DNA from 4 places in the Streptomyces gobiensis genome. Region 2 is predicted to be linked to each of the others. Evidence: riboswitches for the same ligand, from Rfam matches in the RefSeq annotation. Region 2 holds a riboswitch; each other region holds the start of a gene.
The links. A riboswitch is a leader RNA that binds a small molecule or an ion and turns the genes downstream of it on or off. The one in region 2 is predicted to bind cobalamin.

Region 1 (5,991 bases), 2.4 Mb from region 2:
CGGGAGGGCCGGCCGGTCGAATGGGTGCGCTCGGTCTACCGGGGTGACCGCTACAAGTTTGTGGCGCGGCTGCAACGCCCCGAGGCATAGGCACAAACGCGGTGCGCCGAGTGCCGCTCGGCGCACAAGTCGACCGTTCCTCCCCCGGGTTGTGGCCGACCTAGTGACGGCCGCCCAAGCCCTGCCTTAAGTTTTCCCGCGCGTTACCGAAGGAGATCACCAGCAGGAACGGAGCCGCAGCATGGCCGAGCCCGCAGCACCCCCCGCCCCGGACGCCACACCGAGACGCGGGAGTCCCGCTCCGAAGACCGTCGTCCTCTGGACGGCGGTCGCCCTGGTGGGCGCGCTCGGCTGGGCCATGCTCGCGCTCTCCCGGGACGAGGAGGTGTCGGCCGCCTGGATGGTGGCCGCCGCGCTGGGTTCGTACGCCATCGGCTACCGCTTCTACTCCCGCTTTATCGCCTACCGGGTGCTCAAGGCCGACAAAACCCGCGCCACCCCGGCCGAACGCCTCAACGACGGGGTCGACTTCCACCCAACCGACCGCCGGGTGCTCCTGGGGCACCACTTCGCCGCCATCTCGGGGGCCGGTCCGCTGGTCGGTCCGGTGCTGGCCGCCCAGATGGGCTATCTCCCCGGCACCATCTGGATCATCGTTGGGGTGATCTTCGCGGGTGCCGTACAGGACATGGTGGTCCTGTTCTTCTCCACCCGCCGCAATGGCAAGTCGCTCGGCCGGATAGCCCGCGAGGAGATCGGCCCGATCGGCGGTATCGCGGCGCTGGTCGCGGTCTTCGCCATCATGATCATCCTGATCGCGGTGCTGTCGCTGGTGGTGCTCAACGCCCTGGCCGAGTCGCCCTGGGGCACCTTCTCCACCGCGATGTCCATTCCGATCGCCCTGTTCATGGGGATCTACCTGCGCTGGATCCGGCCCGGCCGGGTCGCCGAGGTCTCACTGATCGGCATCACGCTGCTGCTGCTCGCCATCACCGCGGGCAGCTGGATCGCCGAATCCAGCTGGGCCGGCGTCTTCACGCTCGACAAGAGCACACTGGTCATCTGGCTGGTGATATATGGCTTTGTCGCCTCCGTGCTGCCGGTGTGGATGCTGCTCGCTCCCCGCGACTACCTCTCCACGTTTATGAAGATCGGGACGATTGGTCTGCTGGCCCTCGGCATCGTCGTCACCCTGCCCACGCTGAAGATGGATGCCGTCACCGACTTCGCCACCCGGGGCGACGGCCCCGTCTTCGCGGGCTCGCTCTTCCCCTTCGTCTTCATCACCATCGCGTGCGGCGCCCTCTCCGGCTTCCACTCCCTGATCTCCTCGGGCACCACCCCGAAGATGATCCAGAAGGAGACCCAGGTCCGGATGGTCGGCTACGGCGGCATGCTGATGGAGTCCTCGGTCGCCGTGATGGCGATGACCGCGGCCTGCATCCTCGACCCCGGGCTGTTCTTCGCGATGAACGCCCCGCCCGCCGTCATCGGTGACACCCTGCAGTCCGCCTCGGAAACCATCACCAGCTGGGGCTACACCCTCACACCCGGCCAACTGGCCGAGGCGGCCCGGCAGGTGGAAGAGGGCTCGATTCTCTCCCGTACGGGCGGTGCGCCCACCTTCGCACTGGGCGTGGCACATATCTTCGCGGGCGTCATCGGCGGCTCCGGGATGATCGCCTTCTGGTACCACTTCGCCATCATGTTTGAGGTGCTGTTCATCCTGACCGCGATCGACTCCGGCACCCGGGTCGGCCGCTTTATGCTCCAGGAGATGGTGGGCAACACCCAGCCCGTGGTCCGGGCGGCCCGGCAGGCGGCGTGGATGCCACCGGGCCTGGGCAACGCGCTCGGCAGGGCCGAGCCGGTGCTGGGGAAGTTCCGGCAGGTCGGCTGGCTCCCCGGCGTCTACTTCACCAGCGCGCTGGTGGTGCTGGCCTGGGGCTACTTCCTCTGGGTCGGTGTCCATGACCCGCTGGGCGGCATCAACCAGCTCTTCCCGATCTTCGGTATCTCCAACCAGCTGCTGGCCGCAGTTGCCCTGACGGTGTGTACGGTCCTTCTGATCAAGTCCGGACGGCTCAAGTGGGCCTGGATCACGGCGGTCCCGCTGGCCTGGGACGCCACGGTCACGCTGACCGCGAGCTGGCAGAAGGTGTTCTCCGGCGACCCGCGCGTCGGGTTCTTCAGCCAGCGGGCGCAGGCCCAGGAGAAGATCGACTCGGGCCAGTTCAGCGGCCAGGAGCTGGCGGATCTGCAGACGATCGTTACGAATACCACGGTCCAGGGGACGCTGTCGGCGGTGTTCGCGCTGCTGATCGTGGTGGTCATCGCTGACGCGGTGCGGGTGTGCGTCAAGGCGGTACGGAGCCCTGAGGGCATCGAGCTCAATGAGGCGCCGTATGAGGAGTCCAAGCTGATCGCCCCGGCCGGGCTCTTCCCGACCAGGGAGGAGAAGGCCGAGCTGGAGGCCGCGGGCCTGGGACCCGGCGGCGGTGTCCCGGAGGAGCGGGAGGAGATCCGGCCGTGACGCTGAGTATCGGGCGACTGTGGTGGTACGTGCGTGAGTTCACCGGCGAGACCGCGTATGAGCGGTATGCGGAGCGGGTGCGGCGGGAGCGTCCCGGGGCGGTGGTGGTGAGCCGGGGGGAATTTGAGCGGCGCCGCATGGACCGCCGCGACGGGGATCCCCGGGAGGGGTTCCGCTGCTGCTGAGTGGCCGCCGGGGGTCCCCTGGCTCGGCCCCGTGGGGGCTGCGTTCCCGGGGTGCCGTGGGTGGGTGTCCCCGTATCCCGCCCCTTCCCGTAACCGGGGCTCACGCCCCCGGGCCCCGGGGTTCGCCGGGTGCGGGCCGGTGGCCGGGTTGTGCCCACCCACAGCCCCTCGCGGGGCTGCGAGTGCCCACAACACTTGGGGGCCGGGGGCGGAGCCCCCAGTTTCGGGAAGGAGCGGGGGGTGGGGAACGCACCCTCGTTCACACTGGGCGCATGGATATCGTGATCAGAGTGGCCCGCTCCGAGGAGCTGGATGAGATTGGGGAGCTGACCGCCGAAGCGTATCTGGGTGACGGCCTGCTCGACTTCGGGGAAGCCGACCCCTATCTCGCCGAACTGCGCGACACGCGGCGGCGGTCGGAGCACGCCGAGGTGCTGGTGGCCGCGGACAGCCGCAGCGACGAGCTGCTGGGTACGGTCGCCTTCGTCGCTGAGGGCGGGGAGTACGCCGATATCGCCCGGCCCGGCGAAGGTGAGTTCCGGATGCTGGCGGTACGGCCCGAGGGGCGCGGCCGGGGGGCCGGGGAGGCCCTGGTGCGGGCATGCGTCAGCCGGGCGCGGGGGCTCGGGCTGACCCGGCTGGTGCTCTCCAGCCAGCAGGGCATGCACGCGGCCCACCGGCTGTACGGGCGGCTGGGGTTTGTCCGTACCCCGGAGCGGGACTGGGAGCCGCTGCCGGGATTCAGGCTGTGGACGTTCGAGCTGGACTTGTCAACCTAACGCGTATACCGGACACAACATATGGGGGTGCATGACCCACGCGCCACTAGATGTATGCTCGTCCTCGCTGTCGCCGCAGGGGAATCCGGTGCGAATCCGGAACTGTCCCGCAACGGTATGCGATGGGTGCTTCCATGCGCCTTCGCGAGTCCGAAGACCTGCCGACGGTATCGAATACGTCCGGGCCTCGCGGGTTGGGCCGGTGGACGCTGCGTGGTGTGCTCCGCTCTGCTTGCGGCACGCCCGTACGCGCCCCGCCGCGCACCAGCCTCGTGGCCCCTGCCGAGCGAGGGAGAGCCCGTCCCGTGACCATCGCACCCGCGGAGCCCGTATCAGCGGTGCTGTTGCGCACCCTGACCGATCTCACTGCCGATCTGCCCGCCACCGACCCGGGCAAGGTGGCGGCCGCCGCGCTGCGCGGCCGCAACGCCGGGTCGGACGAAGCGGAGTTGCGGTCGCTGGCCACCGAGGCCGCCGCCGGGCTGATCGGCGATGAGCCGCAGTACTCACGGCTCGCCGCGCGGCTGCTGACCCTCGCCATCCGGGATGAGGCCGCCGGCCAGGGCGCGGTGTCCTTCTCGGCGTCGGTGGCGGTGGGCCACCACGAAGGGCTGATCGCGGACCGTACGGCCGAGTTCGTACGGACCCATGCGGCGGCGCTGGACGCGCTGGTCGAGCGGGCCCTGGCCGAGGGCGCCGATGACCGCTTCGGCTACTTCGGACTGCGTACCGTCCACTCCCGCTATCTGCTGCGGCATCCGATGACCCGCCAGGTCATCGAGACCCCACAGCACTTCCTGCTGCGGGTGGCCTGCGGGCTCGCCGAGGACGACAGCGAGCGAGCACTGGCCGACGTCGCCGAGCTGTACCGGCTCACCAGCACGCTGGCCTACCTGCCCTCCTCCCCCACCCTCTTCAACTCCGGCACCCGCCACCCGCAGATGTCGTCCTGCTATCTGCTGGACTCGCCGCTGGATGAGCTGGATTCCATCTATGAGCGCTACCACCAGGTCGCCCGGCTGTCGAAGCACGCCGGTGGTATCGGCCTGTCGTACTCACGGATCCGGGCCCGAGGGTCGCTGATCCGCGGGACGAACGGCCACTCCAATGGCATCGTCCCGTTCCTGCGCACCCTCGACTCCTCGGTCGCCGCGGTCAATCAGGGCGGCCGTCGCAAGGGCGCGGCCTGTGTCTATCTGGAGACCTGGCACGCGGACATCGAGGAGTTCCTGGAGCTGCGGGACAACACCGGGGAGGAGGCCCGCCGCACCCACAACCTCAATATCGCGCACTGGATCCCGGATGAGTTCATGCGCCGCGTCGAGGCGGATGCTGACTGGTCGCTGTTCTCGCCGGTGGATGTGCCGGAGCTGGTGGATCTGTGGGGCGATGACTTCGACGCGGCGTACCGGAAGGCGGAGGCCGCGGGGCTGGCCATCAAGTCCATCCCGGCGCGCCAGCTGTACGCCCGGATGATGCGCACCCTGGCGCAGACCGGCAATGGCTGGATGACCTTCAAGGACGCCGCCAACCGCACCGCGAACCAGACCGCCGAGCCGGGCCATGTGGTCCACTCCTCGAATCTCTGCACCGAGATCCTGGAGGTGACGGACGATGGCGAGACGGCGGTGTGCAATCTGGGCTCGATCAACCTCGCCGCGCATCTGGGCCCGGATGGGGACATGGACTGGGAGCGGCTGGACGCCACGGTCCGTACGGCCGTGACCTTCCTCGACCGGGTGGTGGACATCAACTTCTACCCGACCGAGCAGGCCAGCGGCTCCAACTCCCGCTGGCGCCCGGTCGGTCTGGGCCTGATGGGGCTGCAGGATGTCTTCTTCCGGCTGCGGCTGCCCTTTGACTCACCGGAGGCCAGGGCGCTGTCCACCCGGATCTCCGAGCGGATCATGCTCGCGGCCTACGAGGCCTCCGCGGATCTCGCCGAGCGGCACGGCCCGCATCCGGCCTGGGAGTCCACCCGGACGGCGCACGGTGTGCTGCACCCCGACCACTACGGTGACGCTCAGCCCAGCTGGCCCGAGCGCTGGGCGGCCCTGCGGGCCCGTATCGCCAAGACCGGTATGCGCAACTCGCTGCTGCTGGCCATCGCGCCGACCGCGACCATCGCGTCGATCGCGGGTGTCTATGAGTGCATCGAGCCGCAGGTCTCCAACCTCTTTAAGCGCGAGACGCTCAGCGGGGAGTTTCTGCAGGTCAACGCCTATCTGGTGGAGGACTTGAAGCGGCTGGGGCTCTGGCACGAGCGGACCCGGGAGGGGCTGCGCGAGGCCAATGGCTCGGTACAGGAGCTGCCCGGCGTTCCGGAGGAGGTGCGGGCGCTGTACCGCACCGCGTGGGAGGTCCCGCAGCGGGCGCTGATCGATATGGCGGCGGCCCGGACTCCCTATCTCGACCAGAGCCAGTCACTGAACCTGTTTATGGCGGCGCCGACGATTGGCAAGCTCAGTTCGATGTACGCGTATGCGTGGAAGCG
Region 2 (5,991 bases):
CGTATCTATGTGGAAGCCCAGGAGAAGGGCAGGAAGCACGCCACCGGCGACACCGAGCAGTACACGGTCCTGGGCCTGAAGGGCCAGGACCGGGAGAACGTCTACGGCATCGCGAACAAGCTCTCCTTCGACAAGAAGGACTTTCAGGGCATCAAGGAGTCCTACGAGTTCGACCCGGTCGCCGAGCGGTATATCGCGGTCGACCCGATGGAGGATGCCCGCTGGTATCCGACCCTGACCACCCTGGAGGACGGCAGGGTGCTCTCCGTCTCCGGTCTCGATGACATCGGTGAGGTCTCCAAGAAGGTCGAGCTCTATGACCCGGCGACCAAGAAGTGGCGGACGCTGCCCAAGGAACGTTACTTCCCCACCTACCCCGGCCTCTTCCTCGCGGACCAGGGCAAGATCTTCTACTCCGGCACCAGCTCCGGCTACGGCCCCGCGGACCAGGGCCGCGTGCCCGGTCTCTGGGACTGGCGGACCGACAAGTTCCAGAAGATCCCGGGTCTGAGCGACCCGGACGCGCTGGAGACCTCCATGGCGGTGCTGCTGCCGCCCGCCCAGGACCAGAGGTACATGGTGCTCGGCGGCGGCGGGATCGGTGAGAGCTCCAAGGTCACCGATAAGACCCGGATCGTTGATCTGAAGGCGGACAAGCCCAGGTTCACCGACGGCCCCAGGCTGTACGCCCCCGTCCGCTATCCCAGCAGCGTCATCCTGCCCGATGACACCGTGCTCACCACGAATGGGTCCGGTGGATACCGTGGCTACAGCGACAGCGATGTTCTGAAGGCCGAGCTGTACAACGCCAAGACCAATACATCCCGCAGCGTCGCCGATCCCCTCGTCGGGCGGAACTATCACTCCGGTGCGCTGCTGCTGCCCGACGGCAAGGTCATGACGTTTGGCTCCGACTCGCTTTTCGCCGATGAGGCCAATACGAAGCCCGGTCAGTTCGAGCAGCAGATCGATATCTACTCGCCGCCCTATCTCTTCCGGGACTCCCGTCCGGAGCTGCGGGACGGCTCTGACACGCCACAGAGCGTCAAGCTGGGCGGCAAGGCCGAGTTCCAGTCCAAGGACGCCGACCAGATCCAGGAGGTCCGGCTGATCCGGCCGAGCTCCTTCACTCATGTGACCAACGTCGAACAGCGTTCCATCGCCCTGGAGTTCGAGCAGACCGCGGAGGGTGTCGAGGTGACCCTTCCGGAGGATCCGACACTGGTGCCGCCGGGGTACTACATGGTCAATGTCCTCGATGCGGAGGGCACGCCATCGGAGGCGGTCTGGGTGCACGTCCCCGTGGCAGCCCCCGGGGAAGTGCGAAGCTGACCCGATTGGTGGAGTTCCGGATGCGGGGCGGGCTCACCGGGGGGATCTTCGGGAGTACCGAGCCCGGAGGTTTCCACCCATGCGCATCGCACGCCCCGCCACGGTCACACTCCGTACATCGCTGATTGCCCTCGCCATCTGTGCCGCGGGAGCCGCTCCCGCGGCCGCCGACCCGGACGGTACAGCCGGGTCGGTCATCGTGACCCCGCCTCAGGTCCGTCCGGGAGGAGAGGTCAATATCCGGGTCGACTCCTGCGACGGCGACAAAGGGATCGCGCGGTCCAGGGCATTTGTGTCCGCCATCGCGCTGAAGGCCACCGCGGATGACGCGCTCACCGCCGACGCGAGCGTACGTGCCTCGGCGCAGCCCGGCGCATACCGGATCACGGTTGACTGCTACGACAAGACGGGAAACCTCAAGAAGGCCATCGCGGAGGGCCGGTTCTCCGTCGTCGGCGGCAAGGGGCCCCACCCGTTCCGGCCTCCCCGGCCCAGCGAGCCCACTGGGCACAGTGGGTACGGCGAGCACAGTGGGCGCGGCGAGCACAGTGGGCGCGGCGAGCACGGCGAGCACACTGTGCACAGCGCACCGGTCGCCCCCGTACGTGCCGGTGGCGGCGGCACCGCGGGAGAGAGCAGCGCCGGAGTGCCGCACTCGCTCGCCCTCGGGCTGAGCGGTGCCGCCGCGCTGGGCATCGCGGGCGCCGCGCTGCTGCGCCGACGTACCGTGGCGCGGCACGGCGGCGACAGCTGACCGGCGATGTCCGAGGAGGAGCGTTCCACCGGCGGCGGCAGGCTGCTGACCGGGGTGGCCTGGGCCGTACTGCTGCTCGGACTGTGGCTCTGGGGCAAGGATCTGACGGATGGCGACTTCGGCGTTCCGGTGCTCGGTGATGTGTCCCGGGCCGGCGGTCTGGTGGACGGGCGCCCGCTGCCCGCCGCACATGAACCGCTGAGCGGCGAGTCGAAGCCGCAGCGCATTGAGATCGAACGGCTGGGCGTGGCAGCCCCGGTGGTCGAACGTGGCCTGGACCGGGATGGTGCGATCGATCCGCCACCGCTCAGTGCGGCGGACACCGTTGGCTGGTACGCGGACGGCCCGGTGCCGGGTGCGGAAGGCGCGTCGTTGCTGGTCGGTCATGTCGACACGGAGAGCGAGAAGGCCGTCTTCTATGGGCTGAGCACCATGAAGCCGGGCACGGTGGTGAAGGTGACGCGGGCCGATGGCACGGTGGCCGAGTTCACGGTGGAGGAAGTCGACGTCGTTCAGCGTGGTGACTTCGACGCGAAGAAGGTGTACGGCGCACGGTCGAAGGGCCGGGCTGAGCTGCGCATCATCACCTGCGGTGGCACCTTCGACCGCGCGGAGCGCGCGTACACGGCCAATGTGGTGGTCTCTGCCTACCTCACTGGCTCTCAGCGGGAGTAAGCGCCTCCCGCGTGCGCTCGCTGGCCGCCGCGCGCAGACCCAGGGCACCGAATGCCGCCCCCAGAGCGCCCCACAGCAGGGCGTGTGAGGCCAGGGAGAGCACCCGGAAGTCCCAGAGGAGCGGCGCCGGGACCGGCACCGGGTCGGGGTTGCCCGGCAGGAGGAAGAGCACCCCCAGAATGGCGATGACCGTGCCGGCCACCGTCAGTTGCCGTACCGGCGCCGGACGGTCGGTGAGTCGCCGGTGGAGCTGCCAGGCGAGCAGCATGCCCAGGACGCCGATCACCAGCGCCGCCACCCAGAGGGCTTGGCGTTCGGAGACCGTGCCGCCGTCACCGACCCCCGGAGGGTTCGCCGGGTAGCGCAGGCCCGGCAGGAGGGAGAGGGCGAGGAAGCCCGCGCCCGCCAGGGTGAGGGCACGTGGCCAGGGCCGGTCCTCGGGGTTCGCCCGGTGGATCAGCGCATAGGCGACCGCGAAGAAGACCCCGAGGGCGAGGCCGACGACCACCGCGGTGACGAGCAGTCCGAAGTGCTGTGTGCCGCGTGAGAACAGCTCTTCGGCCTCATGCGTATGGGCGGAAGGCGTATGGGCGGAGTGCGCATGGGCGGACGCGGTCTGCCGCTCTTCCTCAAGCCGGATCGCCCGGTCCATCAACGGCTCCGCCAGGAGCAGCGAGAACAGCCCGGCGGCCAGGCCTGCCAGACCGCCCGCGAGCAGCCCCCGCCGGAGCAGGGGCAGCACGGGGTAGGGAGTTGTCGAATCAGACATGGTGCGGACGGCCCCGATCAGTGGCAGGGGGCACCGAAGAGGTGCCGTCCATCGTGGGAGAACTCGTGCAGATACTCGCCGGTCGCGGCGATGACATGGCCGTTGTCCATAAAGACGGCGTAGAGCGCGATCAGCGCGATGATGACCGCGGCGCCCGCGATCAGCCAGTCACGGGTACGAATCGTCGCGCTAGCAGCCGTGTCGGGTGCGACAGTGGTCGGTGAACCGGTGTGCAGGGACATCCGCGGTGCCTCCTCCTGGGGTTTCCACGCCCCAACGGTGGGAGAGCGACAGGTCAGTTCCTGACTTCCGCATGGGAGGCCCATGCGGTCACAGTGGCGGGACCGTCCCGGAGTTGCACCGGGTTCCTGAACACCATCGCCTCTTTATCCAAATGTGTCTGATGGAGAGTCCCAGGACCCGTCTGACCTGTCAATGTGCCACGATGGGGGCGACCGGTTTGCACCGTATCCAAAGGGGAGTGGATGTACGGCACCGACGCCGGCCGCAGGCACCGAGCAGTTCGCAGGCACCGAGCAGTTCGCACCGGCCTGACCGTGGGTGGGGCAGTGGTGGGTGCGATGGCCCTCCTCACCGCCTGCTTCTCGTCATCGGGGAAGAGTGGAGACGTGAAGAATCCGGACGAGGGGAAGCCGTCCCAGGCGGGCAAGCCCTTCTGGGTGAACCCTGATGGCAGCGCCGCCCGGGCTCTGGACAAGCTCCGCAAGGAGAACAAGGCCGAAGAGGCGGCGCTGATCGAGAAGATCGCCAGCCAGCCCGTCGGGGAGTGGATCGGGACGGACGATCCCGAGGGAGAGACGCGCCACATCACCAAGGCCGCCGCGAAGGCGAATACGAGCGCGCTGCTGGTGCTCTACAACATCCCGCACCGCGACTGCGGGCAGTATTCACAGGGCGGCGCGCCAGATGGCAACACCTACCGGGACTGGCTCAACAAGGTTGTCAACGGCATCGGGGACCGTAAGGCCTCGGTGATCGTGGAGCCGGACGCACTACCGCACATACTGGATCCCGGCTGTGTGCCCCGCGCTCTCCATGATGAGCAGTACGCCCTGATCAAGGAAGCGGTGGAAAAGCTCAAGGGGCTCCCGAACACCAAGGTGTATGTGGACGCGGGCAATCCGCACTGGATTCGGGACGCGGGCGCCCTGGTCGGGCCGCTGAAGCGGGCCGGAATCGAGCGCGCCGACGGCTTCTCGCTCAATGTCTCCAACTACCAGACGACCAAGGAGAACATCGCATACGGCAAGAAGCTGTCCGCGATGGTTGGCGGCAAACACTTCGTCATCGACACCAGCCGCAACGGCAATGGCCCCATAGAGGGCGAGGGGGCCGAGGAGGACGCCGAGGCCTGGTGCAACCCGCCGGGCCGGGCGCTGGGCGAGCCCCCGACCACGGACACCGGTGAGGAGCTGGTCGACGCCTATCTGTGGATCAAGCGGCCCGGGGAGTCGGACGGCACCTGCAAGGGCGGCCCCAAGGCGGGCGAGTGGTACCACACGTACGCCCTGGAGCTGGCCCGCAACAGCCGCTAGGGGGTGACTGGTGGATCTCCGTGGAGGGAGGAGCGGCGTCTGGTGCGTGCGATCGCAAGGCGGAGGAGGAAGCCAACCTGGTTGGTTGGCGACCGACGACAACGCAGCGAGCGTGCGTGCCAGGCGTCGCGACGCCGCGGAGATCCACCAGACACCCCCTAGGGCTCCTCGTCGTGCCGTGGCGAGCTGTGGTCAACCGGTTGTTCGTCAGTTTCTGAGTCGCAGGTGACCTTGTCCCGGGGCACATACCGGGTCTTGAAGGTCTCTCGTTTGACTTCCTTGCCACCGGACCGGAAGACGCGGTCAACCTTGACGTCGAAGCCATCGAGCGGAGTCTGCGGCTGACAGTTCTCCTTGGCTCCCGGGCGGCTTCCCGGCTCTTTCACCTTGGTGCGAGGGCCTTTGACCGCTTTGACCGAGTCGTATTTCTTGGTGCCGAGAAAGGTGACGGTGACGGAGCTGTCCGTAGCACTGGCCTGGATATAGATGGCGTTACCCGAGTCGTTGAGGAACCTCAGGTCGAGACTGCCCCAGGCCACCGTTGCTTCCCGCCCTTCCGGGTAGCGTTCGATGTAGAACGAATGAGCCCCGTACTCCACCGGTTTGACGCCGGCGAAGAACACGGCGTTGAAGATGGTGGTGGCGACAGCGGAGACGCCACCGCCCGTAGCCTTGGCGTACTTGTCGTCGTAGATGATGGTGCCGTCCACGAAACCGTTGGCCTTGGTCCGCTCCCCCACGGTGCGGTTGAAGCTCCAGGTCTCGTCGGGCAGCACGAGCGACCCGTTGATCAGTTCCGCGGCACGGCCGATGTTCGTGGTGCGGTATGCGGCGGGCTCGAAGTTGACCGTGAAGGTGGACAGCTTCTCCTTGATCCCCAGTCCGCCGATGGTGTCGCGGGTGAG
Region 3 (5,991 bases), 1.0 Mb from region 2:
CTGCAGCAGATGTACGTCGAGCAGGTGCTCGAGCACGTCCTCGGCCTCGCGGGCCGACGTGCCCGCCAGCGCCGCAGCGGACCAGACGTCAATCTCCACACCCGGGTGCTGGCCAAGCAGGCAGAACACAGCCCGTTGCCGGGCTCCCAGTGCCTGGTACGACAGTTCCAGGGCCGCCGTGACACTGCGTTGTCCCACGCTGAGCTCATCGAGCCGCCGCGTCTCGTGGCTGAGCCGTTCGACAAGGTGGCGCACAGTCCATCGCGGCCGGTTGCGCAGCCGGGCAGCCACGATGCGCAGAGCGAGCGGCAGTCGGCCACACAGCTCGGCGAGCTCGGCCACCGCTTCCGGCTCGGCGGCCGCACGCTCGGCCCCGAGCATCTCCGCCAGCAGTGCGGTGCTGTCCTCGGGCACCAGCATGCCGATGGAGAACCACTCGGCACCGTCCAGATCCACCAGCCTGGCCCGGCTAGTGACCAGCACCAAGCAGCCGGGGGAGGCCGGCAGCAGTGGTAGCACCTGAGCCGTGTCGGCGGCATTGTCCAGCAGGATCAGCACTCTCTTGCGCGCCAGCGCGGCCCGCCACACACGAGCGCGCTCCTCCGCGCTGCCCGGGAGAGGCTGGTGCGGCATCCCCAGAGCCCGCAGCAAGCTCTCCAGCGCGGCACCCGGCCGGAACGGGCTCTCGCCCGGGGTAAATCCACGCAGGTCGATATGGAGCTGGCCGTCCGGGTAGTGGGGGGCGAGCCGGTGGGCGGCATGCACGGCCAAGGCCGTTTTCCCCGCGCCGCCCATGCCGTCAATGGCGATGACATGGGTTCCCTCACCCCCGGGTCTGCGGACATGGTCGAGCAGCAGTTCCAGTTCCTCGTTCCGTCCGGTGAAGTCAGGAGGGTCGTACGGCAGGGCGCGGATCCCCTGTGCCGGGCCGGGCGAACCGTCCGGCCCGGCGCTGGCGGGCCGGTGCGGCGGGGCGAGATCCGGGTCCTCCCGCAATATGGCCTCGTGCAACCCGGCAAGCCGGGCGCCCGGGTCGATACCCAGCTCCTCCGCGAGAAGAGCACGCACCGCACCGTACTCCTCCAGTGCCTCGACTCCTCGGCCCGCTCGATAGAGGGCCAGCATCAGGTGCCCGCGCGGGGCCTCCCGCAGCGGATGCTGCGACACAAGCGCTCGCAGATCACCTACTAGCTCACCTGCCTCTCCCAGCGCGAGGCGCAGCTCGAAGCACTGCTCGCTGGCGGCCAGTCGTCGCTCCTCCCATACGATCGCGGCCGCCTCGATCACCCTGCCGCCCCGGCCGACCATGACCGGGCCTCGCCACAGCGCCAGCGCTTCGCGCAACGCGACGACGGCGTCGGACCGGCGCTCCTCCGCGACGGCTTCCCGCGCCAAGCGCAGCCCCCGGGCGAACTCACTCAGATCCAGTCCGAATTCCGCCGACTCAGCGCGGTAGCCGGGGCCATCGGTGACGATGACCCCTGCGCCGCCCGGTATACGTCGGCGCAGGTCTGAAATCGCCTTGCGCACCTGGTGCTCGGCACTCAACGGCGGCAGCTCGTCCCAGGCCGCTTCGACGAGCCGCGCGACCGGGACTAACCTGCCGTACTCCAGCAGCAGGGTGACGAGTATGCGTTCCTGGATCACGCCGCCGAGGCGCAACCGCGCGTCCCCGGCCCAGCCCTCCACCGCCCCAAGGACGTGAAAACGAAGACCTTGCTCAGAACCCACCCGCGCATCCCCCCTCTTTGCTGCCTGGCCCCAGGCGAGGGCCCGTGGTCATCGGCCCCTGCCCCGTTCCGTCGGACACCGTGCGGGCGTCGGTGCGGACTTCCTTCCCCCTCGGTTCACAGATCCTAGCCCCGTGCCTCTCACGAGGCGATTACTCCGGCAGGTGATCGGCGAGACGGAAGGCACCTCTGAACAGCGAGACTAGAGCCGATGCCCTTCATCCTGCACCAGGTGGAGGCATGCCTGGACCGAGCGATAAGGCTGGGTCCGGCTGTTCGGGAAAGGCCGCGTGAAAAAGCGCGGCGGCAGTGCCAGGCCTCCGCACGTCTTCGTGCTCGACTGCGAGGCACTCGCTCTCGTGGTGCGCGGCGACCTACAAGATGATCCCCGGCTCGGCCTCGCACCCGCGGAGTAACCGAGGTAATGACCTCCCCTACGACATTCATCGAGGCATACGACAGCAGGACCACCGAACAGCGCGCTGGGGCTGGGTGATCTCCCGCGTCCGGGTTGCCGACATCGGCAAGGACGAGGCCCGCGCAGCCCTTCACCTGCTGACCGACGTCACACTGCACGGCCACAAGCACGCCATCGTCGTCAAGGGCGTATAAGCGAGCAGCAATCGACCACATGGTCTCAGTTCTTGTCTCATTCAGGCACGCCCAGCACCGTCCGGAAGCCAGGAGACCACCGACTCCGCCGCAGATCAGGACAACCTTGATCACCTCAGGACGCCCTGTCGAACAGTTGGAAAGTGTGGGGGGCAACCCCCCACGAGTTTCGAATTTCGCATCCTCCACCCAGCCTTACCGGGCTGAGCAAGAGCCCCGACAGCTCAGCGGCTGGGGACCTCGTCGTGCCGTGGTTGCAGTTGCCGCCCGGGGACCCGTGCGAACCTCAGCGAACTCGCTTCGCGAGCGGTGCTGCGGGTGCCCTGGGAATAATCGGCGCCTAGCTCGGCCTTCGTCGCCAGAAGATGTCCGATAAGTGGTCGGAAACGCGAGGAGTGACTCCTGACCTGCAACGATAGGGCCTGGGTGTCCGAGTATCGAGGGCGGTGGCCATTGGGAAGTCTCGGAGCGTGTTGCTGGTCGAAACGGTCCCCAAGTCCGGTGTCGATACGGCGATGTCGCGGGCGCTGGTGTGGTGGCGCAAGCCCCCGTGGCGCTTCGGTTGCCGGGTCCGGCTTGTCCCGCTCTGACCGGCGCCGCTGGGGGCTGGTGAGCAGTGACACTCCCCATGGACCGGCTGGGCTGGCTATGTTGTCCGTGCCGCGGTTACGGGAAACCGGTGTGGATCCGGTGCGGTCCCGCCACTGTGACCAGGGAGCTCCCCTGCATCTGTGCCACTGCGCCCGAGGGCGTGGGAAGGCGTGGGGGAGCGGTGAGCTGGAAGCCAGGAGACCGGCCGTGGTGCAAGCCCAGTGGTTCCACGAGGATGGAGACGGGTCCACCATGGTCGGTCCTGCCCGGGCGCGCCTTGCGCTGCCCAGTTCTGTACGTTCCCCCGCACATCAGGTCAACCGGCGCGCGTTTCTGCGTGGGCTGGCGGTCGCCTCGTCCGGTCTCGCCCTCGGCGGTGGCCTGACCGCGTGCGCCTCCGGGCAGACCTCGCCCACCGGCGCGGGGGAGCCCCGGCGCGGGGGCCGGCTGCGTGCGGTGGTCTCGGGGGCCAGCTCCAGCGATGACACGCTGCACCCCTTCGTCGCCGGATCGTGGGGCGCGGGCATCGTGATGAAGAACCTCTTCGACAAGCTGTGCGCGTACGACGACGATCTCACGGTCACCAACCGGCTTGCGGAGTCCATCGAACCGAACTCCGACGGCTCGCGGTGGACCATCAGGCTCCGGGACGGCGTCGAGTGGCACGACGGCAAGCCGCTGTCGGCCGACGACCTGATGTACTCCATCAGGTATCTGCTCGACCCCAAGTCCTCCTTCACGGGTGCCAAGGACCTCGCGATGGTGGATGCCGAGGGGCTGCGCAAGGTGGACCGGCGTACCGTGGCGGTCCCGATGCGCCAGCCCATCGCCGACCTGCCGTCGCTGCTCGCGGGCTGGTACGTCTACGTCATCCAGGACGGCACGACCGCGTTCGACAACGACCATCCGCCGGTCGGCACCGGGCCGTTCCGGTTCGGCCGGTGGAGCCCGGGGGACCGGGTGCGGCTGACCCGGAACGACTCCTACTGGGAGAGCGGTCGCCCCTACCTCGACGAGCTGGAGATCATCTTCATCACCAAGCCCGACACCCGGCTCAACGCGCTGCTCGGCGGCGACGCCGATGTCGCGCACGAGCTGGCCTGGGCGCAGGCCGCGGCGCAGGAGCGGGCGGGCCGGGTCCAGGTCGTGACGTCGCCGGTCGGCCGTATGCAGAGCTTCAACATGATGGTCGACCGGAAGCCGTTCAGCGATCCGGATGTGCGCGAGGCCCTGAAGCTGGCGGTGGACCGCCAGGAGATCGTGGACACGGTGTACTCCGGCTACGCCGAAGTGGGCAACGACCTGTACGGGTTGGGTGCTCCGCTGTACCACGACGACCTGCCGCAGCGCGGCTACGATCCGGACAAGGCGAAGTCGCTGCTGCGCAAGGCGGGTCAGGAGGGGCTGACCGTCACCCTCCACACCTCAGATGTCTCCCCCGGCATGCTGGAGGCCGCGACCCTCTACGCCGAGCAGGCCAGGCGTGCGGGGATCGCCATCAAGCTGGACAAGTCACCGGCCGACTCGTACTGGTCGCAGGTGTGGGCCAAGAAGCCCTTCGCGCAGGGCGGCTGGGGCAACTACGCGCTCGACTGGTTCTACGGACAGACGATGCTGTCCACCTCGGACCGGAATGAGACCGGCTGGCGCCGTCCGGACTGGGACAAGCGGTTCTTCGCCGCGCGCGCCACCATGGACCCCGGCCTGCGGGAGCGGCGCTACGCCGATCTGCAGCAGGAGCTCTGGCAGGACGGCGGGCACATCATCCACTCGTTCATGCAGTGGATCGACGGCGCACAGCACAAGGTCGGCGGCGTCCGCGGCGCCCCGCCGGCTTCCGACGGCTGGGGCAGCTACCGCGATGTCTGGATCGGCGGCGCGTGACCTGCCATGCGCACCCGTTGCTCACCGCGTGCGGGCGGCGGCTGCTGGCCGCGGCAGGGGTGACGGGCGCCGCCACGGTGCTGGTGTTCGCCGGGACGGAGCTGCTCCCGGGTGACGCGGCCGAGGTGATTCTGTCCCGGTCGGCGGGCGGGGCGGGCGGTACGCCGGAGCAGATCGCCGCGCTGCGCGCGGAGCTGGGCCTGGACCGGCCCTGGGCCCTGCGGTACGTCGACTGGCTGGCCGGGACCGTCGACGGCGACCTGGGGCGCTCCCTGGTCAGCGGCCGCCCGGTGACCGACATCGTCGGCCAGCGGCTGGGCAACACGCTGCTGCTGGCCGGGCTGGCGGCGGCGCTGCTGGTGCCGGTCGCGATCGGGCTCGGGGTGTGGTCGGGCCTGCAGCAGGGCCGGTTCGCGGACCGCGTCACCTCGGCGGTGGCGATCGGGCTGCAGTCGCTGCCCGAGTTCGTTGCGGCGACCGGCCTGATCGCGGTGTTCGCCCTCGGTCTGCGGCTGCTGCCGCCGGTGTCCCTGATACCGGACGGCACCAGCCCGCTCGCCCGCCCGGAGACCCTCGTCCTGCCGGTGGCCAGCCTGCTCACGGTGATGGCGGGGCAGTCGGTCCGGATGGTCCGCGCCCGTACCGGCGAGGTGGTGCGGGCCGAGTATGTGCGCATGGCCAGGCTGCACGGCATCCCCGAACGGCGCCTGGTGTGGCGGTACGTGATACCGAACGCGGTCACCCCCGCGCTGCAGCTGCTGGCCGGCAGCGTCTCCTGGCTGATCGGCGGAGTGGTCGTCGTGGAGCAGGTCTTCGCCTACCCCGGCATCAGCCATGAACTGGTCGCGGCGGTCGCCAGCCGGGATGTGCCCGTCGTACAGGCGTTGGCCGCGACGATGGCGGCATGCGGCATTCTCGTCTACACGGCTGCGGACCTGCTGGCGATCGTCCTGGTGCCGAAGCTGCGGACCAGTGGGCACTGATGCGGTCGGCCCTGCGAAGTCTGCGGTCTCTGCGAAGACAGCGGACTCCGCGCAGTCTTGGTCCGGCGGGCGTCATCGGCGCGCTGGCGACCTGCACGGTGCTGGCAGTCGCCGTAGTGGGGCCGCTGCTGGCCCCGTACGGCGGTACCGAGCCGGTGGGCGCCGCGTACGCCGCGCCACAGGCCGGTATG
Region 4 (5,991 bases), 1.2 Mb from region 2:
TATTGACGATGTCGCCGCGCCGCAGATTGATCTCGGCCGGACTCCCGGCTCCCTCGCAGATCACCGCGTCGTGGGTGCGCCGCAGCTCGGCCAGACAGTCCGTCACCGTGCCGAGCAGCCGCTCCTGCCGCCCCGCCGCGTGGTAGCCACGCGCGCTCAGCTCGCCGACCGGCTTCCCCAGCAGTACGACCTGGCTGGTGCGGTCCCCGCCGGGCTTGAGCAGTACGGGATTCATCAGCGCGCTCGGCTCGGTCCGGGCGGCGGCCGCCTGCATGGCCTGCGCCCGCCCGATCTCAGCACCCTCACGGGTGACAAAGGAGTTGAGTGACATGTTCTGCGCCTTGAAGGGCGCGACGTTGATGCCCTTACGCGCCAGCCACCGGCAGATGCCCGCTGTGACCACACTTTTGCCCGCGTCGGAGGTCGTTCCCGCCACGAGGAGCCCGCCGCCCGTCATGTCCGCTCCTTCACATAACCGGCCGCGCAGCACACGGCCAGAGCCAGTGCGCTGACATGGCGGGAGAGCCGGACAGCCCGCTCGATATCGGCTGCTTCGACCGCTCTGCCGGGAGCGTTGAGCACCGGGCGGTGTTCGACGCGTCCGCCATAGGAGAGGGTGCCGCCCAGCCGTACCCCCAGCGCGCCCGCGAACGCGGCCTCCACCGGCCCGGCGTTGGGGCTGGGGTGCAGGCCCGCGTCCTGCCGCCAGGCACGCAGCGCGCCGCGCCGGTCCGGGCCGAGGAGCGCCGCCAGCGTGGCGGTGAGCCGGGAGCCCGGCCACCCGGCGACATCGTCCAGCCGGGCGGCGGCCCAGCCGAACCGGCGGTAGCGGGCGGACTTATGGCCGACCATGGCATCGAGGGTGTTGACTGCCCGGAACGCGGCCATTCCCGGCACGCCCCCGAGGGCGCCCCAGACGAGTGCGCCGACGACCGCGTCCGAGGTGTTCTCGGCGACCGACTCCACTACGGCCCGGGCGATTCCGTCCGCGTCCAGCGCCTGTGGGTCCCGCCCGCACAGTCCCGGGAGCAGCTTCCGGGCCCGCTCGATGTCCCCGTCGGCCAGCGCGTCCCGAACGGCCCACGCCTCGCGAGCGAGTGACGTACCCCCCAGCACGGCCCACGTCACCCCAGCGGTAAGGACCTTGGAGCGGCGGGGGAATAGCCGCGTCAGCGCCGCCGCGCCGGCGGCTGCGCCCCCAACGCACAGCACAGCGTGCAGCGCGCCCGCGGCGCGGTGATCGCGCCACAGCCGGCGCTCCACCGTGGTGGCAATGTGCCCGAAAGCGGCGACAGGGTGGGCACGGCGCGGGTCCCCCGCGAGCACATCGCAGAGATAACCCAGCGCGGCGCCGGTCGCTGAGAAACGCATCGCGTCGTCAGCCGGCCGTCGTACCTCGTACGGTCAACAGGTCAGGGGGCGGAGAAATGCCAGGCATGGCGGTATGTCCTCACTCAGGGTCCTCGCCCTGGCTCGACGTGACCGGCGGTGAGAGTCTCCTGGCTCCCGGATCGGCACATCCCCCGGTCTTCCAGCCTCCGTGCGGGACCGTGACTTCTTCGGGTGGGGGTGTGCTCCCCGGTGACAGTGGCGGGACCGCGCCGGATTCGCACCGGCTTCCTCTCCTGCCGCCGTTTGGCAACGGGCAGTCCACCATGCCCGGACAGAGCCGTCAACTCACCCCTGACCTGCGACAGGAGAGTGTGAGCAGACACACGAAAGGGGGTACGGGCGGTGCCCGTACCCCCTCGGGGAACGCCGGTGCCGACTGTGCCAGTTGTGCCAGCTGTGCAGTTGTGCAGCTGTGCTCGGCTGACTCAGGTCGCGATGATGTAGATGCCGTATGCCACGGCCATCGCGCACAGGGCGTAGCAGATGTACGCGCCGGTCCGGGCGAGCGCGGTCGAGCCGCCGTCCGCCTTGCGGGCGGAGGAGCCGACGATGCCGAGCGTGAAGACACCCACCAGGGCCACGGTCGCCACGAGGCTGACGCCGAAGACCTGGCCGAGGGCGGCCCAGTCAATGTTCATCGTGGTGGTTCCTTCTGGATTACGGTGCCTGGCTTATGGGGTGACGCTGGCAGCGGGCTGTTCGGGCTGCTCAGCGTTCTGCTGCTCGGCGTTCTGCTGCTCGGCGGGCATGGTGCCTGCCGGGGGCGGGGCGACGGCCTGGACGGCGGCGGTGACGACACCCTGGGGCTCCGTGCGTATGTCACTGATGGGCGCCACATCGTTGACGTTGGTGTGGTCGACCGGCTGGCGACGGGAGGCGAACCAGATGGTGGTGCAGCTGGCCACCAGGAGGAAGGTGACCGTGCCGACTCCCCAGGCGCCCTGACTGGCCAGGACCGCCGAGATCGCGGCGATCAGCGCGGCGGCGGGCAGGGTCAGCCCCCAGCCGACGAACATCCGGGTCGCGGTGGACCAGCGGACGATTCCGCCCCTGCGGCCCAGCCCGGAGCCCATGACCGCGCCGGAGCAGACATGCGTGGTGGAGAGCGAGAAGCCGATGTGGGACGAGGCCAGGATGGTGGCCGCGGCACTGGTCTGGGCGGCGAAGCCCTGCGGCGGCTGGATGTCGGTGAGGCCCTTGCCCATGGTGCGGATGATGCGCCAGCCACCGAGGTAGGTGCCGAGCGCGATGGCGAGACCGGCTGAGGCGATGACCCAGGTCGGCGGATCGGAGCTCGGGGCGAGCGCGCCACCGGTGATCAGCGCGAGGGTGATCACACCCATGGTCTTCTGCGCGTCGTTGGTGCCGTGGGCCAGGGAGACCAGGGCGGCCGAGGTAATCTGCCCCGCCCGGTAGCCCTTGGCGGTCTGCTGCTGATCGGCCCTGCGCGCCAGCCGGTAGGTCAGCCGGGTCGCGAACATCGCGGCGATACCGGCGACGAGGGGGGCGGCCAGTGCCGGAATCAGCACCTTCATGACGACGACATCGCCGTTGACGGCGCGGAATCCGGCCGAGGCGACGGTCGCGCCGATCAGACCACCCATCAGGGCGTGTGAAGAACTGGAGGGCAGACCGGCGAGCCAGGTCAGCAGATTCCAGGTGATCGCGCCCACCAGACCAGCGAAGATCACTTCCGGTCGGATACCGGCGCCCTCGTCAACGATTCCGGAGGAGATGGTCTTGGCGACCTCGACGGAGACAAAGGCGCCGACGAGGTTGAGTGCCGCGGACATCGCCACCGCGGCCTTGGGCTTCATCGCCCCGGTGGAGATGGTGGTGGCCATGGCGTTGGCCGTGTCGTGGAAGCCGTTCGTAAAGTCGAACACCAAGGCGGTGACGATCACGATCCCGATGAGAAGCGTGATGTGTTCCATTCACCCGGCAATCAGTTTGGCGGTCAGTGGGCCCGGCGAATGTAGAGACATTTGGTGAACGGAAAGTGAACTGGGCCGGGCTTTGGGGTTTCCCAGGCGGCGTCCCGGCCTCACCCTTCCGCCGACTGGCCGCTGAAAGACCGTTGGAGAGATCCTGGTCACTCAGCGCGCGCTACAGTCCCCGTCGGAGGTGCGGCATATGCGGCAGGACTGGCAGGCATGGCAAGGCCATTGGCGCGAGCTGGTGACCACGGCCCGGCGGACCGTGGCGGACGGGCTGGTCGTCGGCACCTCGGGCAATGTCTCGGTGCGGGTGGGCGACACCGTACTGGTCACTCCCAGCGGCGTCCCCTATGACCGGCTCGGCCCCAATGAGCTGTGCGCCGTCGACCTCGACGGGCGGCGGACAGCCGGTGACCTCAGCCCGACCAGTGAGCTGCCCCTGCACCTCTCGATCTACCGGGGTACGGACGCCACCGCCGTGGTGCACACCCACGCCGTGCACGCGACCGCCGTCTCCACGCTCGTCGACGAGCTCCCGGCCATCCATTACATGACCGCCGCCCTGGGCGGGCCGGTACGGGTGGCGCCGTATGCCACGTACGGCAGCGATGAGCTGGCCGCGCACACCCTGATGGCGCTACGTGAGCGCACCGGCTGCCTGCTGCGTAACCATGGCACGATCACGTACGGGCGCAGCCTTGACCAGGCCTACGACCGCACCGCCCAGCTGGAGTGGATGTGCAGGGTCTGGCTCGCCGCCAGCTCCGTACCCGGACGTACCCCGACCGTGCTGTCGCCCGAGGAACTGGCCCGGGTCGCCGACCGGCTGCGCGGATACGGGCAGCGGTCGCTCAGCTGAGTCACCCGGCCACCGCGGCCCACTGGCCGCGGCGGCGCGGCGGACCGACACTGGACAGGATGCGAAGGGGTACCGCGGCGGCCGTCGCCGCCACCACCGTGCTGGGTGCCACCGTGGCCGCCGTGGCGGCGGGGCGGTACGCAGCCGACGCCGCGCTGCGGCCCTCCGCCGACCGCCGTGCCCCGGCCGGGTTCGACGGCCCCGAGCTGACCGTGCACTCCATCGCTTCCGGACGGATCGCACTCACCCGGACGCTGGCCTCCCGCCTGCCCGGCGTCTACGGGCTGACCGGCCGCGGCTGCCATGCCGTGGTGGGGGAGGTGCTCGACGGCGAGCACCATGCTGCCACCGCTGCCACCGCCGATACCGTCGTACGGAGACTGGTACGGATCACCCATGGCGAACTCGCCCCCGGCACCCGGGTGCGGCTGACCCCACAGGTGTACATCGGCAACCCCCGCGACGCCCTCGACCTCAGCTGCGCGGAAGTCGAAGTGCCCAGTGAACTCGGCCCGCTGCCCGCCTGGCTTGTGCCCGGCTCCCGCGACACCTGGGTAATCACCGTGCACGGTCTCGGCACCACCCGGGAACAGCCGCTGGTCATACTCCCCTTTCTGTACCGGCACCAGCTCCCGACGCTCGATATCGCCTACCGGGGAGACGCTGGAGCGCCCCGTGCCCCCGATGGCGTCGGGCATCTGGGCGACTCCGAATGGCGTGATCTCGATGCGGCGATGCGCTACGCCATCGGTTCCGGGGCCCAGCGGATCGTTCTGCATGGCTGGTCCACCGGCGCCTCCATGGCCCTGCACGCCGCCGCCCGTTCCGCGCGGCGCGGACATATCGCCGGACTGGTGCTCGACTCGCCTGTCCTCGACTGGCGGGCCACTCTGCGTTCGCTGGCCGCTCGCCGGGTGCCCGGCGCGCTCGTGCCACTGGCCGTACGGGCGGCGCAGGGCCGCGCCGGGCTGCACGCGGAACGGCTGGCCGAGGTGGCCGACCCCACAAGACTGAGGGCGCCCGCTCTCCTCCTGCACGGGCCGGACGACACCATCGCACCCTGGGAAGCCTCCCGTGCCTTCGCCGGGGAGCGGCCCGAGCTGATTACCCTGCACACCGTCCACCGGGCCCCGCACGCGGCGATGTGGAACGCTGATCCGAACGGATACGAGGAGGCCCTGCGGCGTTTCCTCACCCCGCTCATGTAAGAGCCCGCATGAGAAGAACGGGGGCCGTTTTGGGCTTTTGGAAGGTCACGAGGAAGACTGCTGGTGTGACGTCCCGTACCCCGCGAGACAACCGACTGAGCCTTGTCCCCCAGCAGGCCCTCGCTGCTTCCCCCAGCCGACCGGTGACGATCCGGCGTACCCGGCCCGCGCCGAGGCCGCCCGAGTCCCTGGCGCCGCGCGACCAACTGGCCCGCCAGGCGCGGGCGGCCCTGAGCGACGCCGTACGGCTGGCCCGTTGGGCCGGCACCACCGGGGCCTCCCCGGCCCTGGCGCCGGAGCGGGCCGCAGCCGAGCAGCGGATGCCGGTTGACCAGGTCCGCAGCCACTGGGACCGGGCGCGGCTGGCCGGACTTGTCGAACTGCACCAGGGCGTCGTACAGGCCGGGTGGCGGCTGCGCGCCTGGGACCGTGATGACTCCGCCGTACTGCGCGGCTGGGTGGCCCTCTTTGACGCCTGGTCACTGGTCCACCCGGCGCCCGCCACCGCCGACGCCGCCGTAGTCAGTGAAGTCGTGGTCGCGGCACCGCAGTTCCTCTCCGTGATGCATCTGTCCTCAGGTCCCGTCACGGAGCC

Region 1: linked by a shared signal. The riboswitch ahead of test1122_RS18695 (ribonucleoside-diphosphate reductase subunit alpha) and the one ahead of test1122_RS07540 (CbtB-domain containing protein) in region 2 are both predicted to bind cobalamin.
Region 3: linked by a shared signal. The riboswitch ahead of test1122_RS12170 (ABC transporter substrate-binding protein) and the one ahead of test1122_RS07540 (CbtB-domain containing protein) in region 2 are both predicted to bind cobalamin.
Region 4: linked by a shared signal. The riboswitch ahead of test1122_RS02335 (cobalamin biosynthesis protein) and the one ahead of test1122_RS07540 (CbtB-domain containing protein) in region 2 are both predicted to bind cobalamin.

Annotation. Positions count from the first base shown of each region.
Region 1 covers NZ_CP086120.1:3,988,273-3,994,263, reverse strand. Annotated here, with positions in the region: gene test1122_RS18715 (GntR family transcriptional regulator) at 1-90, shown strand, start outside; gene test1122_RS18710 (carbon starvation CstA family protein) at 242-2,533, shown strand; gene test1122_RS18705 (CstA-like transporter-associated (seleno)protein) at 2,530-2,718, shown strand; gene test1122_RS18700 (GNAT family N-acetyltransferase) at 2,991-3,497, shown strand; cobalamin riboswitch at 3,552-3,677, shown strand; gene test1122_RS18695 (ribonucleoside-diphosphate reductase subunit alpha) at 3,803-5,991, shown strand, end outside.
Region 2 covers NZ_CP086120.1:1,626,042-1,632,032, forward strand. Annotated here, with positions in the region: gene glxA (radical copper oxidase GlxA) at 1-1,332, shown strand, start outside; gene test1122_RS07525 (hypothetical protein) at 1,412-2,086, shown strand; gene test1122_RS07530 (class F sortase) at 2,093-2,761, shown strand; gene test1122_RS07535 (CbtA family protein) at 2,739-3,530, opposite strand; gene test1122_RS07540 (CbtB-domain containing protein) at 3,548-3,772, opposite strand; cobalamin riboswitch at 3,807-3,969, opposite strand; gene test1122_RS07545 (glycoside hydrolase family 6 protein) at 4,016-5,086, shown strand; gene test1122_RS07550 (VanW family protein) at 5,245-5,991, opposite strand, start outside.
Region 3 covers NZ_CP086120.1:2,627,609-2,633,599, forward strand. Annotated here, with positions in the region: gene test1122_RS12165 (AfsR/SARP family transcriptional regulator) at 1-1,731, opposite strand, end outside; cobalamin riboswitch at 2,989-3,157, shown strand; gene test1122_RS12170 (ABC transporter substrate-binding protein) at 3,141-4,817, shown strand; gene test1122_RS12175 (ABC transporter permease) at 4,814-5,800, shown strand; gene test1122_RS12180 (ABC transporter permease) at 5,800-5,991, shown strand, end outside.
Region 4 covers NZ_CP086120.1:473,314-479,304, reverse strand. Annotated here, with positions in the region: gene test1122_RS02340 (cobyric acid synthase) at 1-457, opposite strand, end outside; gene test1122_RS02335 (cobalamin biosynthesis protein) at 454-1,371, opposite strand; cobalamin riboswitch at 1,493-1,623, opposite strand; gene test1122_RS02330 (hypothetical protein) at 1,818-2,030, opposite strand; gene test1122_RS02325 (inorganic phosphate transporter) at 2,064-3,326, opposite strand; gene test1122_RS02320 (class II aldolase/adducin family protein) at 3,526-4,188, shown strand; gene test1122_RS02315 (alpha/beta hydrolase) at 4,248-5,396, shown strand; gene test1122_RS02310 (hypothetical protein) at 5,462-5,991, shown strand, end outside.